Regions from separate parts of the Sphingobacterium tenebrionis genome, predicted to be linked through region 3. Evidence: riboswitches for the same ligand, from Rfam matches in the RefSeq annotation. Region 3 holds a riboswitch; each other region holds the start of a gene.
What was found. A riboswitch is a leader RNA that binds a small molecule or an ion and turns the genes downstream of it on or off. The one in region 3 is predicted to bind S-adenosylmethionine.

Region 1 (6,825 bases), on a different contig from region 3:
TTTGGCCAATCGCATGGCCTGGGTATTTGCATGCTCTGCAAGTTGAAAATACAGGTTATCGGAAAAAAGGGCTAAAAATTGGGCACCCAATAATCTGCCCTTGGCCATCAGCGCACCCCGCTGTTTTAAGGTATAGGGAAAGCCTTCTGCCAATTCGGGCCTGTTGAATACTAAAGCCTCTCCCAATAGTCCCCCATTTTTGGTCGCTCCAATATAAAAGGCGTCCGTTAATTCAGCTAGATCGGCTAAACTCAAATCATTGTAGGGTGAGGTCAAGGCAACACCTAAACGGGCACCATCTACATACAAGAATAAATTATTGCTTTTGCAATAATCCGCTATCTCTTTAATTTCCTGTTTCTTATAAACGGTTCCCAATTCTGTCGTTTGGGAAAGATAAACCAGTTTCGGTTTCACCATGTGATGATCGGTATGTAAACTAACTACATCATCAATCCCCTGTACCGTGAGCTTGCCTGCAATATTCTTCACCAAGTTTATCTTATGTCCGGTATACTCGATGGCACCTGTTTCGTGCACTTCAATATGCCCTGTATCGGCTGCAATTACCGACTCATAGGGCTTCAATAGATGGCTGATCAATAGTAGGTTGGCTTGGGTACCACCAGCAACAAAAAAAATTTCTGCTTCCGATTTCCCCAAGGCTTCTCGAATTTTATCCTTTGCGGCCTTACTCAGACTATCTTCGCCATAACCAGGCTCCTGGTTAAAATTAGTATCCATCAGGAGCGATAAAATGGCGGGATGAGCACCTTCGCTATAGTCATTCTTAAAGCTTATTCTGTTTTCCATGTCCAAAAATAATAAAAACAAATTAGGCCATATCCATAGAGTGGATACGGCCTAATTCTTTGTATTAATTGAATTTATTAGATCGTCTTATTTGGCAAACATGCCTGCTAAGCTATCTAGAATACTTCCCTTGGTTCCCTTATCATTTTTTTGGTTGAAGAACTCCCCTACCAGATCGCCTAATCCACCGGAAATATTTGGCTGAGTAGACTGGGTATTGGAAGCAGCACCTCCACCTAGAACACTACCGATCAAATCACCTAAACCACCTCCAGAAGCGTTGGTATTGCTGCCACCGCCACCTAAGATGCTACCAAGCAAGTCGCCGATACCACCACCGGAAGAACCAGCACCAGCATCCTGTTGTTTTTTCTTACCAAGGTATCCCATTACCAATGGTGCCAATAAAGCCAAGATACCACCTATCTTACCAATGCTGATACCTGATTTTTCGGATAATGATTCTTTCACATTTTCGGTATTTCTTCCGAACATATGGTTTACGATCTTGTCTTCATCTTCTGTAGGACCATCATTGAACAATCCGGCCAAGTTATCAAAGATTCCTCCGCTATGTTTTGTATCGATTGCATTTTGTATACCTTGTGCCTGTTCAGGGCTTTTCTGCGCATTATAGTTCAATGCAGACATCATCAAAGGAATGGCTGCAGAAACAACCCATTGTGTTTGATTTTTATCAATCCCTAATTTTTGGGAAATACCTTCAACGGCTTGAGAACCAATCCCGCCGGAAATTAAATCTGTAATGTTCATGTTTTAGTTTATTTTTTGTTAATAAATATTACATTTATAAATCAAATATAAAGCCAAATACATATCATGAATAAAACCCGTCTTTTATTTTTTACATGCTGTACATTTTTGTTTACAGCCTGTCAAAACAACCAACAAAAAGAAGAGCCGGCGAACGTTGAAGAGATCAAATTGAATGCAGATATTGCCAAATCTATTTTTTCCTTACCTACCCATTGTTTACAGATCGAATATCCGAATAAATTAGGCCAGGTTATCGGATCGGATGCCGATCTTAAAACCCCAAAATCCTTACGGCCGGTTTTCTATGGCTGTTTTGATTGGCACTCTTCGGTTCATGGCTATTGGTCGATCGTCAAGTTGATGAAAGAATTCCCGGAATTGGATACCGATGGTGCCATTAGGAAGGTATTGAATGCCCATATTACACCGGAAAATGTACAGGTTGAAAAAGCCTTTTTTGAAGATAAGAACAACCTGAATTTTGAAAGGACCTATGGATGGGCATGGTTGTTCAAACTGCAGGAGGAGTTACATACCTGGGAGGATGCCGACGCCAAAAAATGGGAACAAGCCCTACAGCCATTAGTGGATCTTTTGGTACAGCGTTACATGGAATACCTTCCAAAACTGGTCTATCCTATCCGAGCAGGACAACATGATAATTCTGCATTTGGACTATCCCTTTCCTTAGATTATGCTAAAACAGTTAACAATCAGAATTTTATAAAAAGCATATCTGAGAATGCAGAGCGTCTTTACCATCAGGATAAAAACTGTAACCTGGCTTATGAACCTTCCGGATATGATTTCCTATCCCCTTGCTTAGAAGAAGCCTTTCTGATGAGCAAGATCATGGAGAGTTCGGCCTATGATGCTTGGTTGAAGACTTTTATGCCCGAACTTTATGATAGCAGCTTCAAGCTTGAACCTGCCATTGTAAAAGATCGAACCGATGGAAAACTGGTGCATCTGGATGGCTTAAATTACAGTCGTGCTGCCTGTTTGAAAGGTATTGCCTTAAAACTTCCAGCACTAAAACACCTGAACCAAATAGCACATGCGCACGTTGCTTTCTCCATCCCAAATATATCCAAACAGGATGATTATATGGGAACACATTGGCTGGGTACTTTTGCCCTTTATGCGCTATCTATAAAATAAGTGAGCTATCTATAAAATAAGTGAATAGTTATTAAAAAAACGGCAGTAAGTCGTTGACCTACTGCCTATAGAACATGTTATGCATCCAGGGGAACTAATTTATTAGCCTCGAGGCGGACGGCCACCCGCTGGATTTGCGTAAATCCATCCAAACTATGGATAATTGCAGATAGATCTATGCCTCGTTTAGAGAGAGTCGTTAATAGTGCACTGCGAAAGGCAGTTTTACTGCTCCCCCAGTTAGATTGTACTAAATCATTGTTCAATACCACCAATTCTTGGGTACTGTAATGGTGGAACTGCTCCACTAAGTGTTGTTGAAATTCTTTTGTGTTTGACATACAATTCTTGTTTAAAAATTAAACCATCCTTGCATCCAGAAATTTTGGGGTGTTGTTCCTTTTCGTTTATTTTGGTAGGAAACCCGTATTATTTCACCACCGCGGTGTCTACACTCGGTTGGTATTGCTTTTGCAATTCTGAATACTCTACAAAGTTAGTAGATATTATTGGGATTTCAAAAAAATTTTTTTTTTGATTATGGTATGGGTATAAATGCGTCATTGCGAGGAGGCACGACGAAGCAATCTTCCCGTCATTGGGAGGAACGAAGCAATCTATGGACTTTGTCATCCTGAGCATCGTCGAAGGATCTGTACGAGTATGTCATGCTGAGCGAAGTCGAAAGATCTGTACTGGGTACCAAACGTAGATGCTTCGACTTCGCTCAGCATGACATGAAGGAAGATTGCTTCGTTCCTCGCAATGACGAGAAAGGTCAAAAATCTATCATCTATCATCTATCATCTAAAATCCCCCTACTTCTTCTCCGTAAAATAAAACTCCAACGTCTTATCCTCAGACCTTAATTTTAATTCATAGCTTTCCTGAGATTGAATCTTAACCAATTTACCAGTTTCCTCAAAATCCACCTGATCCATATCCTTGGAAGGTTTATGATTACTGCTCATATGTTTATTCAATGCCACCACAATATTACCATTCTGATTATTCAGCACCTTAAACCATCCGAAACCCGCCTTTCTAGCCACTCGTTCACCCGGTTCCATCTGCTCATATCGACCATAATACATATCCCCTGCCTTTGGTTCTTTCAAAAGTGCGGTATATTCCGCAGGAATCGGTTTAGCTGGTTTTAATGAATCATAAGCCATATAGCCAAAGAATCCGACCACAGCCAGCATCATGATATAGCCAAAAATTGTAGGCTTCATGGTATGAGGAGCAGCGGGCACCAATTTTTCTTTTTCCAAAGCAAAGACTTTCATTTCGTTCGTCCATTTACTTTTTGAAATCCTCTTATTCGTAGTGCTATCCAAATAAACTGCTCCTGCTTTCTTGGTATATCCGGTAAAGAAAGCGGTGGCTGTATAATTTCTATAATACACCAAAACCATCGGATTATTACCGTTAACCGGATTTACTAAATGATCTGCAGCAAATGCAGCTTCCTCTAATTGTCTTACTGATATAAACATATTAATGATTTTATGATTCGCTTCCTAAAGGTAAACCACATCAATTGTTTATACTAAGAAAGGCTTTGTTGAATTATATAATTGCGCAAACCAACCCACCCACAGTCCTAATACACAAACACTTATCGATCCTCTTTCAAATAATCCAAAAATTGGGAAGGTGTAAATCCTGTACTCTTTTTAAATGCCTTGCTAAAAATACTATGGGAAGAAAACCCACTTACTTCCGCCAAATAGCTGATTTTATATTGTTCGAATTTAGGTTCGTTTTTGATCTTTTCAATAATATATTTAATCCTTAAGCCATTGATATAATCATTGAAATTCATCTCTTTATAGGTATTGATCAGTTTGGAAAGGGTAATGGTATTCGTTTCCAAGTGGCTCGCCAAATAAGAAAGGCTCATTTTAGGATCGGTAAACAATTCTCCTTCCTCAAACAATCGAAGTTTTTCCAAAAGCCTAATACTTCGCTCGTCTGGCTCTATTGGTTCTACAGGTTCTGAAGCATCAATTTCCACTGCAGGTTTTTCTTCCACGCGTATTTCTTTCCTCGGTTCAGTTTTCTCCCGTTCCAGTTTGTCCATGTACTCCTCGATCCTTCTTTTATTCTCTTTATGCATGCGTCTTTGATAAATAACATACACAGTCAAGAGGATAATCAACACCGCAAGCCCGATCAATACATACCGTAAATTTGAATTCACCTTCGTTTTTTCCTGCAGGTCATCCTTCAATTTCCCTACCTCTAGGTTATTGATGATAGAATTCACGAAATTGGATCGTTTGGTATCATTCAAGGCTTCATCCTGCTCCAAAAATATAGCCGAATATTGCTGGGCTTTATCCATATCCCCCAATTCCTTGCTGGAAAGATAGGCATAGCGTAGCGCCTCCATCTCATAGTCGATATAGTCTGCAACCTGGATTTTCTGTCCAACCGCATCCTCGGCAAATTTCAGGGATTGATCATAATCTTTTAACTGATAGTAACTGATGGCCAGGAAAACCTTAGCCATATATTGGAATTCCTTAAAACTGGTCTCTTCCAGGTTCACTATTTTCTGAAAATATGGAATGGCCGTTTTAAAATCCTTTTTGAAAAAATAAAGTTCTCCTTGCACCAATTCCTGCTGAACATCCGTCAGTAAGCTTTCATCCGGAAAATGTTCATCAATGATCCTTCTTGCATTAGCCAAAGCAGATTCTGCTTTGTCGAAAGATTCATTCATTAAATAGCCCCTTGCCAAAAAAACATCTAAAGTGGCTTTGGAAAGAAGAATATAGTTCCGGTCCGTTGCTTCCAGTTTAGATGACTTCAACAGATTATCCAGTTTCGCATTATTCGCTTCCAACTCCTTGATGTAAAGTTCGAATTTCCCGTTCAAGTAATAGAAAAAGGAATATTCGCTCGCTGCTAATATGCGGTCTACCCCTTCTGGAAACTCTTTTATAAAAGGCTGAGCGGCTTCAAAAGCAATTTTGCTTTCCGCATAGTCCTTCTGTCTATAATGGATTTCACCGATGCTGAGCTTGGCCACAAACTGGGAAAAGGGATCATTGTACAAACTGCCTAAGGAATCCAATTTTCTAAAATACGTTAAGGCGGCATCTAGGTCTCCCTCGTTAATTAATCGGTTGGCATGTACCTGATACAAGCTCAACTGCTCTGCAGGAGACCATTTTTTCTTTTCTGCATAGGTCAGATACACATTATTATCGTATTTATCTGCTCTGGAAATCAACTCCTCTAAGGATAGGTTGGCAAGGCTATCATTGGTCTGTGCTGCATGAAGTGTAATGACGGCAAACAGTTGAGTTAAAAGAAAAGAAAATATTAAAATTACGCGTTTAAACATTGTTTCGGCTTGAGTAATAACATGGTATTGCTGTTATTTTCATAAGCCAATATAGTGCCATAATTATTTAAGATTTAATAGGTTTCATTGCCCTCCATATCACTTGCGGCAATTGAAATAAATCGAAGTCATGATTAAATACCAGGTATCGGTTCTCCCATCGATGGGTAAATTTTTCTTTAAACTCCTTTTGGGATTTAAAGAACCGAAAATTAGGCACCTTGTTGGATATGAACTTCATGATCTTCTCTGCAGGAATTTCCGTTACATCTAATCCAGCTAAGGCAACCATCCCAATATTCAGGTATCGGAATCCCTGTTCCTTACCGTAGGTAATCATTTTTAAGATCAGCCCGTCGATGGCCGCACCAGGTGCATCTGCTGTTTTCCGGATCAGGTCATAGGTACATTCTTCCATGGCATAATCGGGGATGATATTCAAGAATGCCACCAAGCGCTGATCCTTATCACGCATCAAGATCATATCATGATCCTTTAAAGCAATTGGACAGAAAGATCCCTGGGAAAACACCATTTCTTTGCGCTCGTAGTGAGCCAACCATTCGTCAGAAACCTGCTTCAACTCGGCTATTAAGGCATCATCGTGAGGGGCGATCTGGATATTGCATTCAAAACCATTCCGCTGCAGGTTGTTCAGGCCATTTCTTAAGGATTTTTTGTCCTTTCCTTCCAAAGTGAACAGTTTAAGATCAACG
Region 2 (6,825 bases), on a different contig from region 3:
TTTGGTTGAACTGTTCAATGGCAGCGCTTAAGGCGTCTAGAAAGTTGCTGGTCTTTTCGGAGACCTCTTTGTTCAAGAGGTTGAAAATACGGTTGGAATCCGCAGAAAGTATGTATCCATCAAATTCCTGGAAATTTTCACTGAATATAAGACCGGCCAGACTCATCAATTGATTCCGATAGTTCCAATTTTCATTGTTTCCTATTTTTTGCTCCGCATAAGCAATGATCCATTCCAATAGTTCGGGTTTTTCATCCAAGAGCTGATTCAGCATGATGGTCAGATCCCGTTTTACCTTATTGGTGTTCATTTCGATGGCATATCCGGCATCCAGATTCAATTCATAGGTAAAGCTTCGGATGACTTTTTGGGAGAACCCATCGATGGTACTCACAGAGAAGTGGGAGTAATCGTGCAAGATCCTTCGGTATATACGTTGTGCTTTTTCCTGAAGGGCATGTGCATCCCATTGGGGATGTTCTTCCAATAATATCTGTCGGTAATCCTCGATTTTCCTAGCGGGATTTCCGGTTGCTAAGCCCTGCAACACGGAGAGGATCCTTTCCTTCATTTCCGCGGTTGCTTTGTTGGTAAAGGTTACAGCAAGTATTTCGCGGTAATTGCTTTCCTTGGCCAACAATAAAGATAGGTAATGGACGGTCAGGCTGAATGTCTTTCCGGAGCCTGCCGATGCTTTAACTATTTTTAGGGGTGCTTTTTCTTGCATAGGGTGTTGTGGATTAATGTGATGAATATAACGGTTTGCTTTTATTATTGGAAATAAGTTTTTATCTTTGCGTCCCTTCTTGCATGAAGCACGGGGGATATGTTGAATACATAAAATAAAAAAAACATGGCAACTAAAATCAGATTGCAAAGACATGGTAAAAAAGGAAAACCTTTTTACCACGTAGTAGTAGCAGATGCACGTGCTCCACGTGATGGTAAATTCATCGAGCGTATCGGTTCTTATAACCCGAACACTAACCCAGCAACTATCGTATTAGATTTCGAAAAAGCATTGGATTGGATGAATAAAGGTGCACAACCTACTGACACCGCTCGCGCTATCCTTTCTTACAAAGGTGTTTTGTACAAAAAGCACTTACAAGGTGGTGTGAAAAAAGGTGCGTTCGACGAAACTAAAGCAGAAGAACTTTTCAACAACTGGTTAGAAGGTAAAGGTGCTCAAATCGAAGGAAAAAAATCAGGTTTAGCAAAAACTAAAGAAGAAGCTAAAAAAGCTGCTTTAGCTGCTGAAGCGAAGAAAAAAGATGACAGAGCTGCTGCTATCGCTGCTAAAAACACTCCTGTTGCTGAAGAAACAACAGAAGAGGTTGCGGAAGAAGCTACTGAAAACACTGAAGAAACTGAAGGATAGTTCCTTAAAGCATTATTCAAATGAAAGCCGATCTACTTTAGATCGGCTTTTTTTGTATTTTTGTGGCTTAATTGAAAAAAAAATGAACATCGATCAATGTTTTTACATCGGATATATCAGTAAGACCCGCGGTCTGAAAGGGGAGGTCCAATTGTTTTTTGAGTTTGAGGATTATGCCGACCTGGATCTGGATGTCATCTTTGTAGAAATTGATAAGAAGTTGGTTCCTTATTTCGTGGATCAGGTCAAGTTGCACAATAACAGTACAGCCTACGCTTGGTTTGAGGATGTGGACCATATCGATAAGGCCCAACCGCTGGTGCGTAAGAAGATCTATCTCCCTAACGATAAAATGCCGGAAAGAGATCCGGATGATTTCCGATATTCCGATTTGATCGGCTATGTGGTGATCGATGAGAAGGATGGGGAGCTGGGAGAGATCTTGGATGTGCAGGAAATGCCGCAGCAGTTTATTGCCACGGTGGATATGGATGGACAAGAGGTGCTGTTTCCATTGAACGATGATCTGATCGTTGGTATGGATCCGGAAGAAGAAGTGATCGTAGTGAAACTTCCAGAAGGACTGATCGATCTGTACAGAAAACTATAATTGTTCTGGAAACCCTAACAGGTACAGGAACATTAAAATAATTTTTACTTTTCAGATTTTAAACCGATATTAGCGGTGCTTATAGAGAAAGGCAGAGGGACTAGACCCGCTGAAGCCTTAGCAACCTGACACTTGTCAAGGTGCTACATTCTACCTTTAACCAGGAAAGATAAGCTGATGAACCAGTACTCGCTGTGTTTTCTCTAAGCATTAATTTTAGTATATGAAGATTGTAGATCACATTAAAAATGCGAATGGCAAGACCTTGTATTCCTTTGAATTGCTTCCGCCAGCAAAAGGACAGGGGATACAGAGTATTTTCAAGACCATGGACGAATTGATGGAATTCAAACCTCCGTTTATTGATGTTACTTACCACCGGGAAGATTATCTCTATAAGCAACATTCCAACGGTTTATTGGAACGGGTGTCGTATAGAAAACGTCCCGGCACGGTGGCCATCTGTGCTGCAATCATGAGTAAATATAAAGTGGATGCGGTTCCGCATCTGATCTGTGGTGGTTTCACGAAGGAAGAGACAGAAAATGCCTTGATCGATCTTAACTTTTTAGGGATCGATAATGTATTGGTGTTACGTGGAGATGCGCGTAAGGGCGACTCTGATTTTATTCCTACACCAGAAGGACATGCCTATGCCATCGACCTGTTGGAGCAGGTAGCTGATATGAATCGCGGGCAATACCTGCATGAAGATATTGGGAGTTCCGAAAAAACTGATTTCTGTATAGGAGTGGCCGGTTATCCGGAAAAGCATTTTGAAGCACCAAACTTCAATACAGATTTTAAGTGGCTGAAAAAGAAAGTGGAAATGGGTGCTGAGTTTATTGTGACCCAAATGTTCTTTAATGTCGAAAAATATAAAGAATTCGTAACGAAATGTAGGGAGCATGATATCCATGTGCCGATCATTCCCGGTTTGAAACCTTTGACGACGAAGAATCAATTGATCACCCTGCCGAGGATCTTCCATTTGGATATCCCTGAGGATTTAAGTGATGCGGTGGATGCTTGTAAAACCAATGCCGAAGTGAGGCAGGTTGGTGAAGAGTGGCTGGTGCAGCAATGTAAGGAGCTGATCGAATTTGGTGCTCCGGTACTGCATTTCTATACCATGAGTAATCCTGGTCCGACAAAAAAGATAGTAGAAAAACTGGTTTAAAAATAAATGCCGATTGGATGCAATCGGCATTTATTTTTAAAGACTTAAATCTTAATTTTCTTCTTCTTCCTCTTCTTTACTAATTTTAGCCCATTTATCAAGCTGCTCTTTTGTTAAGAAGGTTTTCACTTTAGCTGTTCTAGCTTTAAGATTTGCCTCTTGTTGTTCTCTTTTTGTTTTAATCGCAACGCCTTGTGCCTCAAGAATATCAGTTTCTTGTTTTGCTGAAATTAACACATGCTTAGCAATGGAATCCTGCTGAGGTTTTGTCAAAGCTAATTTTTCAGTCAATGACTTGACAATAGATTCCGTTACATTTTTAGCAATAAAGTAATCACGCTCTGCTGGTTTAGTTTCTTGTGCAGATGCCACACCCACTGTCAAAGCAGCTGCAAATGCGATTGATAATAATTTTTTCATTTTACGTTTATTAATGGTCACTCTATGTGATTTATTAGAATTTAAAGTTAAGAATATTGTTTATTATTTCCACAAATGTTATTTAATTTTATGACTGGTTAAGGTGTTTAAAGGTTTAATGCTGTTTCTTAACTTATTTTCATTAGTTTTTGTTAATATTGTTAACTTTAAATAGTTGTATTTCAGCTTATTGTTCTCCTTATGGTTTTTTATAGCAACCCGGTAACCAAGTTTATTGTCCCAGGATTTATGCGTTTCTACGGATAATTTACATTTGTAATTTAACATATTTTAACATTTATGCCTTTGTTCGATGTATCATCTATTCCTGATAACATGTAGCATCTATTCTATTCCTAAACTTATTGATTCGCTGTTTATTTCTTCAGGTTAGCTGTTAAATTATGTTAATAGGTGATTTCATTTTTATATTCTTATTACATTAGATTGAATTAACTAACGCCCATAATTATGAATTACTCGAAGATCAACAACCTGCTAGGATGGCTCTGTGGAATCATTGCAACGACGGTATACATTCTCACAACGGAACATTCTTCCAGCTGGTGGGATACAGGCGAGTTTATCGCCTCGGCCTATAAATTAGAAATTGTACATCAACCAGGCGCTCCCTTATTCTTAATGCTTCAAAACCTGTTTTCCAATTTGGCTTTTGGGGATACGGAAAAAATTGCTTTCTGGATGAATGTAGGTTCTGCGGTCTGTAGTGGATTGACAATTGTTTTCCTATTCTGGACGATCACTGCCATTGCACGTAAAGTATTGGTTCGTGGCTATGAAGAAGTAAGCCAAGACCATCAGCTAAAGATCTTTTCTGCAGGATTGATTGGAGCTTTAGCCTATAGCTTTACGGATAGTTTTTGGTACTCTGCCGTGGAATCCGAGGTGTATGCCATGTCATCCCTTTGTACGGCCGTCGTATTCTGGTTGGCCTTGAAATGGGAAAGAAGGGCAGATGAACCGGATGCCAATAAATGGTTGTTGGTTCTGGCCTATGTGATGGGATTAAGTATAGGGGTACACTTGCTGAATTTATTGACTATACCTGCCATTGCGCTGCTGATTTATTTCAGGAAGACCCCACAGGTCAAATGGTCGGGAATCCTAAAAACATTAGGTTGGGGAGTATTGGTGCTGGCTTTGATCCTTTGGGGTGTGATCCAATATTCTGTAAAGATTGCAGCCCAGTTTGATCTGTTTTTTGTGAATGGCTTGGGTATGCCATTTGGCAGCGGAATTTACTTCTTTGTCGCCCTATTAACGGGCGGATTGGTATTTGGAATATATTATTCGATTAAAAAATCTAAGCCCATCCTGAATTTGGCTTTGCTTTCCTTGGGTTTTATCTACTTGGGCTTCGGCTCCTACGGATTATTGATGGTACGTTCGCATACCAACATCAGCTTGAACAATAATGCGCCTGATAATGTATTCTCCTTTTTGGGCTATTTGAGCAGGGAGCAGTACCAATCGGAACCTTTATTCAAAGGTCCTAATTTTGATTCTCGAATAATTGGTGTCAAAGAAGAGGGGAGCAACTACAGAAAGGATGCTAAGACTTACACAAAAATTGGGGGTAGAAATTCCTATGAATATGATAAGGAAGTGTTGTTCCCGAGAATATATCATAAAGATCATGAAGCATTCTATCGATCATATCTGGGATTAAGGGAAGGGAAAAGTCCGACCTTTGCTGATAATATGAAGTTTTTCTTCCAGTATCAGATTGGTCATATGTATTCCCGCTATTTCATGTGGAATTTTGTCGGAAGACAAAATGATCAGCCAAGCCAGGGGGAATTCCATGCAGGAAATTGGATTTCAGGCATTTCCTTTCTCGATGATCTCCGAATTCCCGGACAGGCTCATTTAAGTGAGTATTTTAAACAGGATCCCAGCAGGAACACCTATTTCTTCCTTCCATTAGTACTAGGGGTGGTAGGTTTGTTATGGCAATTGAAAAAAAGTAAAAGGGATGCGGCTATTGTAGGTCTTCTCTTCTTTTTCACTGGGTTAGCGATAGTTCTATATTTAAATCAATCGCCATTACAACCTCGGGAAAGGGATTATGCTTATGCCGGATCATTTTATGTGTTCTCGATTTGGATCGGCCTAGGTTTCTTGGCCATCCTTGAATTTATACAGCAACGCGTAAAACTGCCAGCAAGGCAATTGACCGTTGCTACAGCAGGGCTATGTATGTTCTTGGGACCAATCTTATTGGTTTCCCAAAATTGGGATGACCATGACCGTTCAGTCCGGATGATGACCAAAGAGATGGCTTATAATGCCTTGCAATCCTGCGAGCCGAACGCCATATTGTTTACTTATTCTGATAACGACACCTTCCCTTTATGGTATTTACAGGAGGTGGAAGGCGTGCGAACAGATGTTAGGGTCTTGAATCATGGGTACCTGCAATCGGATTGGTATGTAAAACAGGCGATGCAGGACATCAACCAATCCAAGGCTATCCCTGTAGGATTTGGTTTTGATAAGGTTAAGAAAGGAGTCCGCGATTACATAAGGGTGTTAGATATGGGAATCGAAGGTCACGTGGATCTGGACCAGATGTTGGCCATTATGCTTTCTGATGACCAGGCTAACAAAGTGCAATTACAGGACGGTACCTTTGAAAATATCCTACCCAGCCAAAAATTGAGATTGAAGATCAATAAGGAAGCAGTACTGGCCAATTCGGTCGTTCCGAAATCTTGGGAAGGCTACATTCCAGAATACATGGAATGGGATTATAAACAGAATTACGTTTCGAGGGCGGAACTGGCCATCATGTCTATCCTAAATGAGAACAACTGGGAGCGTCCGATCTATTTCACGACCATGAGCCCCAATTCCATCTTTATGGGGATGGATAAGTATTTGGCGAACGAAGGGATGCTGTTGAAATTGATGCCTGTAGAGGTTGGGCAGCCGGCAGATGACACCTCCTTGGTCAATACAGAAAAACTGTATAGCAATGTGATGGAGAAATTCAAATGGAGTGATATCTCCACGTTGGACCACTTCGATACGGATTCGAACAAGTTTTACGAGAATTGGGTGTTTTCCAATGTGTACCAACAAGGGATAGCCCAGCTCATGCAACAGGAGAACTTTGAGCATGCGAGAAATCTAGCCTTAAAAGCCTATGATTTCCAACCAAAAGTAAACCGTTCAATGCGCTTATCCTACCTGAATGGTACGGTGGTGGAT
Region 3 (6,825 bases):
CCAGTGGGAATTCCTGTCCATATTCGAATATTTTAAGACTCATGTGCTCTAATTTATGCTTATGCTAAGACCTATTATGATCTATTTAATCTTCTGAAATGCTTGTTCCAAGTCTGCTTTGATGTCATCAATATGCTCAATACCTACCGACAAACGCAATTGACCTGGTTGTACACCTGCTTTTACCTGATCTTCAGCACTCAATTGTTGGTGAGTGGTAGCCGCCGGATGGATGATCAATGATTTAGCATCCCCAACGTTTGCCAGGTGGCTGATCAGCTCTAGGGAATCAATAAATTCATTGGCTTTCTCTACGCCGCCTTTAACGGTGAAGGATAATACGGCACCATAACCATTCTTCAGGTATTTCTGAGCATTTTGATGGTATGGGTGGCTTTTCAATCCCGGATAGCTAACTTTTTCCACCTGTGGATGTGCATCCAACCATTGGGCGATCTCTAAGGCATTGTCCACATGGCGTTGTACACGTAGGGAAAGGGTTTCTAATCCTTGCACCAATAACCAGGAATTGAAAGGAGATAGGGCAGGGCCAAAATCACGAAGGCCTTCTACACGAGCACGGATCGCAAATTGGATGTTTCCGAAAGGACCGTTTTCACCGAATACCTCGGAGAACACCAAGCCATGGTAGCCTTCGGAAGGTTCAGAAAATTGCTTGAATTTTCCATTTCCCCAGTTGTAGTTACCACCATCCACGATCACACCGCCGATGCTAGTTCCATGTCCTCCGATCCATTTCGTAGCCGATTCTACCACGATATTGGCACCATGTTCCAAAGGTTTGAACAGGTAACCGCCTGCACCAAAGGTATTATCGACGATCAATGGAAGGTCATGTTTTTTGGCAACAGCCGCAATTTTTTCAAAATCGGGAATGTTATAGCTTGGGTTACCGATGGTCTCTACATAGATCGCTTTGGTTTTATCGTCGATCAATGATTCGATCTTATCGGCATCGGTATCCTCCGCAAATCTCGCTTCGATACCTAATCTTTTGAAAGAAACCTTGAATTGGTTGTAAGTACCTCCATATAGGTTAGCACCCGACACAAAATTATCTCCTGATTCCAGGATGTTGGTCAATGCGATGAATTGGGCTGCTTGTCCTGAAGCTACCGCTAATGCGGCAACACCACCTTCCAATGCTGCGATTCTTTTTTCGAATGCATCGGTGGTTGGGTTCATGATACGGGTATAGATATTTCCGAACTGTTTTAGGGCAAAAAGATTGGCTCCATGTTCTGCATTTTCAAATACGTATGATGAAGTCTGGTATATAGGTAAAGCTCTTGAACCGGTAGTAGGATCTACTTCTTGGCCGGCATGAACCTGTAAGGTTTCAAATTTAAAGTTTTTATTTTCTGACATGATTTTTTGGTTTTAAATTAAAATTAATGGGTTTTTCAGGCATAAGGCTGTCCTTACGGTAGTCGTCTAAAATGGTCATGTTTTTCCCTTTTGCCTTTGAGAAAGGGAATGTATAAACATACCGACGACTAACGCATTCGCGTTATACAGCAAGCTTGAAATGTAGATTTTGATGATGTAATTGTCATAGTCTATTTCATTTATATGCTCCTAAGCATTATTGCTTCGGACAGGAATTGGCACCTTTTCAATCACGTTGAAGGTTGCCAGTGGGTCATAGAGCCAGTCTCTCGCCACTTCTTTATAAATCAAGACCATTCAGAGAAGGGTATTGATTAGGGTACTACTATTGAAGTACGTCGCAAATATAGGGTGTGAAATCAATATTTGCAACGTTTTACCTAAAAAAATTGAAGAAACCTAAAATCCTCTAGGTTTTGCTTCGCGGATTTCGACTACTTTATCGACGATATAGCGGGTGTTTCCACGCCATGGAATAACGCCGTGGTACTCTTTATAGTGTAGGTCGAAGGATTTTCCAGAATTGCTTTCCAGGATTTGGTAAATGGAATCATTGGCAATGGAGAATTCAAACTCATTGCTGGAAAGACCGGCGCCTGTTGATTGGGTCCTGATCCCTTCTTGGATGAGTTTTCCTTCGTAGGTTTTGAAGATATTGCCTTTTTTGACCGCGTAGTTCAATTCGCCGGATTTGACACCTTCGCCGAATACAAAGAAATATTTAAAGAAGATGGCAATGGCAATTCCTGCGAATAATACCAAAAAGAACCATCCTAGGATTTTCTTGAACATGGATTTTTCTTGTTTAGGGGGTTGGTTTGAAGTTTCCATAACGATGTTTTTTTCTTATAGGGTTGTATGTGTGTCTTAAAGTGTTGTATGTTGATAGCACAAAAAGAATACCTAAAAATAAGAAACTTGGTTGAATTTTCGTCATTGCGAGGAGCTTTACGTAATTGCATGATCTTTACGTCATTGCGAGGAGCTTTACGTCATTGCGAGGAGGCACGACGAAGCAATCTTTGGACTCTGACATCCTGAGCAGCCTTTGTCATCCTGAGCGTAGTCGAAGGATCTTTACGGTTACCACATGTAGATGCTTCGACTTCGCTCAGCATGACATGGCTGAAGATTGCTTCGTTCCTCGCAATGACGGGTAGGCGTAATTACGTGTTCCTCGCAATGACGCGAGGCGCAATGACGTTTCAACTTACCCTAAAACCTCCATCTCTTCATCAATCAACTTCCTTGTTCCATCAGTAACAGGAACCAAAGGCAACCTCACATTATCCTTTCCAAATCCTTTCCTCTCCAAAATATACTTCACCCCACAAGGATTTCCTTCCACAAAACAAAGATCCGTAATCTTCAATAACTCCTGATGAATCGCTCTTGCTTCTTCAAAATTACCTTCCGCACATAAATGCGCCAAGGTTGAAACCTTATTCGGATAAGCATTTCCCACCACAGAAATAATCCCTGCAGCTCCCAACGCCATCATCGGAAGTGTCACTGGATCATCCCCAGAAATCAATAAAAACCCTTCGGGCTTATCCCTCAAAATCTCACTGAACTGCGCAAAATTCCCAGAAGCTTCTTTCGTCGCTACAATATTCGAAAAATCCTTTGCCAAGCGTACCGTTGTCGCCGGACTCATATTACTACCCGTCCTTCCCGGTACATTATATAAAATAATAGGCAGTTTTGCTGCTTCTGCAACCGCTTTATAATGCTGATAAATCCCTTCTTGCGTAGGCTTGTTATAATAAGGCGATACGGAAAGAATAGCCATATAATCCAAGCTTTCAAAGTTCTTCACCTGTTCCACGATTTCATGGGTATTGTTTCCACCAATACCTGCCACCAACGGAATTCTTTTGTTAACATGCTTCGAAGTAAATGCCCAGACCTGCTTTCGTTCCTCTTGATTTAAGGTTGCTGTTTCTCCGGTAGTACCAAGAGAAACCAAATAATCAATTCCACCTTCGATCTGGTAATCGATAAGTCTTGCTAACGTCTCGTAATCGACGGTACCATCTGCATTAAAGGGTGTTACCAATGCAACACCTGCTCCTTGAAGCTCGTTCATCATTATTGTATTTGTATGCTTTATTTACTGTTCATTAATCATGGCCAATAATTCTGTTTCAGAAATGATTGGCACTTGTAGTTTTTCTGCTTTGGCTAATTTGGATGGTCCCATCTTATCCCCAGCCACTAAATAGTTCAATTTGGCGGATATACCACTCAGCATTTTTCCACCATGGGATTCAATCAATGCCGTCAATTCCTCACGGGAGAAATCTGCAAAAACCCCCGAGATCAGGAAGGTTTTCCCCGCCAGACCATTACCTGCCAGCACCACTTCTTTTTCCTCGATCTGAAATTGCAAGCCCAGGGATCTCAATTTCTCGATCTCTTCCCAATGTTCCGGCTCGTTCAGGTAATCGTGTATACTTTCTGCGATCCGGATACCAATATCAGGAACCGCTAATATTTCTTCGGCCGAGGCCGCCTTCATGGCATCGATATTCTTGAAATATTGCGCCAATTTACGCGCTACAGTTTCACCAACATGACGAATGCCTAGTGCAAATAATAATTTTTCAAAGGGTTTTTGTTTCGATTGCTCGATACCGGCAAGCATATTATCGATGGATTTCTGTCCGAAACGCTCAATTCCTACCAGATCTTCTGCACGATCCTTCAATTCATAGATGTCAGAGATTTTCCGGATCAGGTCCAAACGATAGAAAGTTTCGATGGTTTCATCACCCAAACCTTGGATATCCATCATTTTGCGGCCAATAAAATGCTGCAGCTTACCAACGATCTGTGGCCTACAGCCCGCATCGTTCGGGCAATAATGCACCGCTTCGCCCTCTTCGCGGATCAAATCAGTTCCACATTCAGGACATTGCGTAGGATAAACAATGGCAACCGCTCCTGCAGGTCGTTTTTCCGTGTTGGCGGAAATGATCTTCGGGATGATCTCGCCACCCTTTTCCACAAATACCGTATCACCTTCGTGAAGGTCCAAACGTGCTATCTCATTGGCATTGTGTAAAGACGCCCGTTTTACGGTTGTTCCTGCCAATAGAACGGGTTGCAGATTCGCTACGGGGGTAACCGCTCCGGTTCTTCCAACCTGATAACTGATGCTTTTCAGGATGGTTTCTACTCGTTCGGCTTTATATTTATAGGATATGGCCCATCTTGGCGACTTGGATGTAAAACCAAGTTCTTCCTGTTGGGCATAATCATTCACTTTAATAACAATCCCATCGATTTCGTAGGATAGTTTATGCCGGCCTTCATCCCAGTAATGGATGAAATCCAACACTTCGTTGATGTTCTGGCAAAGTTTGGTGTGCTCACATACCGGAAAACCCCAGGATTTAACGGCTTCTAAGCTTTCCCAATGATTGGCAAACAATCGATTTCTGTTATCGGCATAGAGAAAGTAAAGAAAACAATCCAATGGTCTTTTAGCTACCTCAGCAGAATCCTGTAATTTGATCGTTCCGGATGCAAAATTCCTTGGGTTGGCATAGGTCTGTTCGGCATTATCCTCGCGTTCTTTATTCAATCGTAGGAAGGCTGATTTGTGCATGAAAATCTCCCCTCTGATTTCAAAGTTATCCGGATAATTTCCTTTTTTGAGTTGATGGGGGATGCTCCTGATGGTTTTTACATTGGAGGTTACTTCATCACCTTGTGTACCATCTCCGCGGGTAACCGCTCTGGTCAGTCGGCCATCCTCGTAAGTAATGGAAATGGAAAGACCATCAAATTTCAGCTCCACGACGTACTGCACATCATCACCTATGACCTTCCGAACTCGGGTGTCAAAATCTTTGAGTTCCTGTTCGTTGTAGGTGTTGCCCAATGACATCATCGGCCAACGATGTTTGACGGTGTTGAAACGTTGGGTTATATCTCCGCCCACTTTTTGGGTAGGGGAGTTGGGGTCTTTAAACTCGGGATATTGGGCCTCGAGGGTTTCCAGTTCCTTCAGTTTATGGTCAAAATCGAAATCGGAGATTGCGGATTGCGCTAATACATAATACTGGTAGTTGTATTCGTTTAAATCTTTAGTTAACGCTTCTATTTTCGCTTGAATATCTACTGCCATAGACCACGAAAATACGAAATATTATAGCCCTAAAATAATTTTAGGGAACTAAATATGTAAACAGGCAAAGTCTTGCAAGTGGTTTAAGAAAACCGCAAAAGCATTTGTTCAGCAAGAGTTGGGTTAATGAAAATTTTTATCGTGCAGATCAGAGAATTTATGGATTTTATTCACGTAATAATCCCATATTATGGAATTCTTATATTGTCCTTTATTGTTGTATTTCGCCGGATATTTCTTTCTTTTTTTTGCGTTCCTAAAAACATTTAGGAAGAAATACTGATGTGCACGGGAAACCGCCCAGGCATCTTTCCGTTTTCCATCGACCAAAAACTTGATCAATGCGAATAAATCCCACCATAATCTTAATGCCAATCGCCAAAAAGCCTGGAATACCGGCAGGTTTTTTTGCATCATGACCATGTTGTTGCGGAAGTTGAGGTAGGTTTTCTGCGGATTGCTGGTGTTCAATGTACCACCTCCGACATGGTAGACCAAGGATTTAGGGCAAAACCCAATCTTGTAACCCATTCTTTTCAGTCGCCAGCATAGATCGATCTCTTCAAAATGGGCAAAAAAATCTGCATCGAATCCTTCCGCTTCTTTCCAAGCCTTTGCTTTAATAAATAAGGCAGCTCCAGTAGCCCAGAAAACTTCGGTGGCTTGGTCGTATTGGCCATTATCCTTTTCCATTTTATCTAGGATGCGACCGCGACAAAAAGGGAATCCAAAATAGTCAATATAGCCTCCTGCAGCACCGGCATGTTCAAAGTGTCCTTTGTTATGGTAGGCTTGGATCTTAGGCTGGCAGGCCGCCAAAAGGGGATCTGCTTCCATCTGACGGATAACGGGCTCGATCCAATTCTCGGTTACTTCTACATCTGAATTTAGCAGTACATAATAGTCTGCATCCACCTGTTTTAATATCTCATTATAACCACCTGCAAATCCCAGGTTTTCCTGGTTGACCAGGATTTTGAAATGCGGATAATTTTCCCTGACATAGGCTAGGGAATCATCGGTAGAGGCGTTGTCGCCGATAATGAATTCTATATTTGGGTAAGTGCTGTTGAAGACGGAAGGAAGAAATTTTTCCAAGAAAAATTTACCATTCCAATTCAGAATTACAACGGCTACTTTTGGGTATGCTATCATTTAACTTCTTCTTTTACGCTTCCATCGGCGGTGTGACCATAACCAATAGGCCGGTTCTTCACGAATAACCTGTTCGGTAAATCGGTTTTGAATATGCGTGATCTCATGTTCTGGATACGCTGATG

Region 1: it holds a riboswitch for S-adenosylmethionine, as region 3 does, so the genes downstream of both, VJ786_RS14855 (5-oxoprolinase) here and VJ786_RS03430 (O-acetylhomoserine aminocarboxypropyltransferase/cysteine synthase family protein) in region 3, are expected to answer to the same signal.
Region 2: it holds a riboswitch for S-adenosylmethionine, as region 3 does, so the genes downstream of both, metF (methylenetetrahydrofolate reductase [NAD(P)H]) here and VJ786_RS03430 (O-acetylhomoserine aminocarboxypropyltransferase/cysteine synthase family protein) in region 3, are expected to answer to the same signal.

Annotation. Positions count from the first base shown of each region.
Region 1 covers NZ_JAYLLN010000046.1:23,085-29,909, reverse strand. The annotation lists gene VJ786_RS14870 (threonine aldolase family protein) at 1-813, opposite strand, end outside; gene VJ786_RS14865 (DUF937 domain-containing protein) at 901-1,587, opposite strand; gene VJ786_RS14860 (DUF2891 domain-containing protein) at 1,654-2,751, shown strand; gene VJ786_RS14855 (5-oxoprolinase) at 2,829-3,092, opposite strand; SAM-I-IV-variant riboswitch at 3,150-3,243, opposite strand; gene VJ786_RS14850 (hypothetical protein) at 3,570-4,250, opposite strand; gene VJ786_RS14845 (helix-turn-helix domain-containing protein) at 4,373-6,109, opposite strand; gene VJ786_RS14840 (phosphatidylglycerol lysyltransferase domain-containing protein) at 6,177-6,825, opposite strand, start outside.
Region 2 covers NZ_JAYLLN010000005.1:61,225-68,049, reverse strand. The annotation lists gene VJ786_RS03795 (UvrD-helicase domain-containing protein) at 1-727, opposite strand, end outside; gene VJ786_RS03790 (30S ribosomal protein S16) at 854-1,381, shown strand; gene rimM (ribosome maturation factor RimM) at 1,464-1,991, shown strand; SAM riboswitch class I at 2,068-2,167, shown strand; gene metF (methylenetetrahydrofolate reductase [NAD(P)H]) at 2,215-3,171, shown strand; gene VJ786_RS03775 (hypothetical protein) at 3,223-3,591, opposite strand; gene VJ786_RS03770 (glycosyltransferase family 117 protein) at 4,063-6,825, shown strand, end outside.
Region 3 covers NZ_JAYLLN010000004.1:145,795-152,619, reverse strand. The annotation lists gene VJ786_RS03435 (homoserine O-acetyltransferase family protein) at 1-43, opposite strand, end outside; gene VJ786_RS03430 (O-acetylhomoserine aminocarboxypropyltransferase/cysteine synthase family protein) at 82-1,389, opposite strand; SAM riboswitch class I at 1,587-1,699, opposite strand; gene VJ786_RS03425 (hypothetical protein) at 1,810-2,241, opposite strand; gene dapA (4-hydroxy-tetrahydrodipicolinate synthase) at 2,621-3,499, opposite strand; gene ligA (NAD-dependent DNA ligase LigA) at 3,524-5,545, opposite strand; gene VJ786_RS03410 (glycosyltransferase family 2 protein) at 5,669-6,700, opposite strand; gene VJ786_RS03405 (lysophospholipid acyltransferase family protein) at 6,701-6,825, opposite strand, start outside.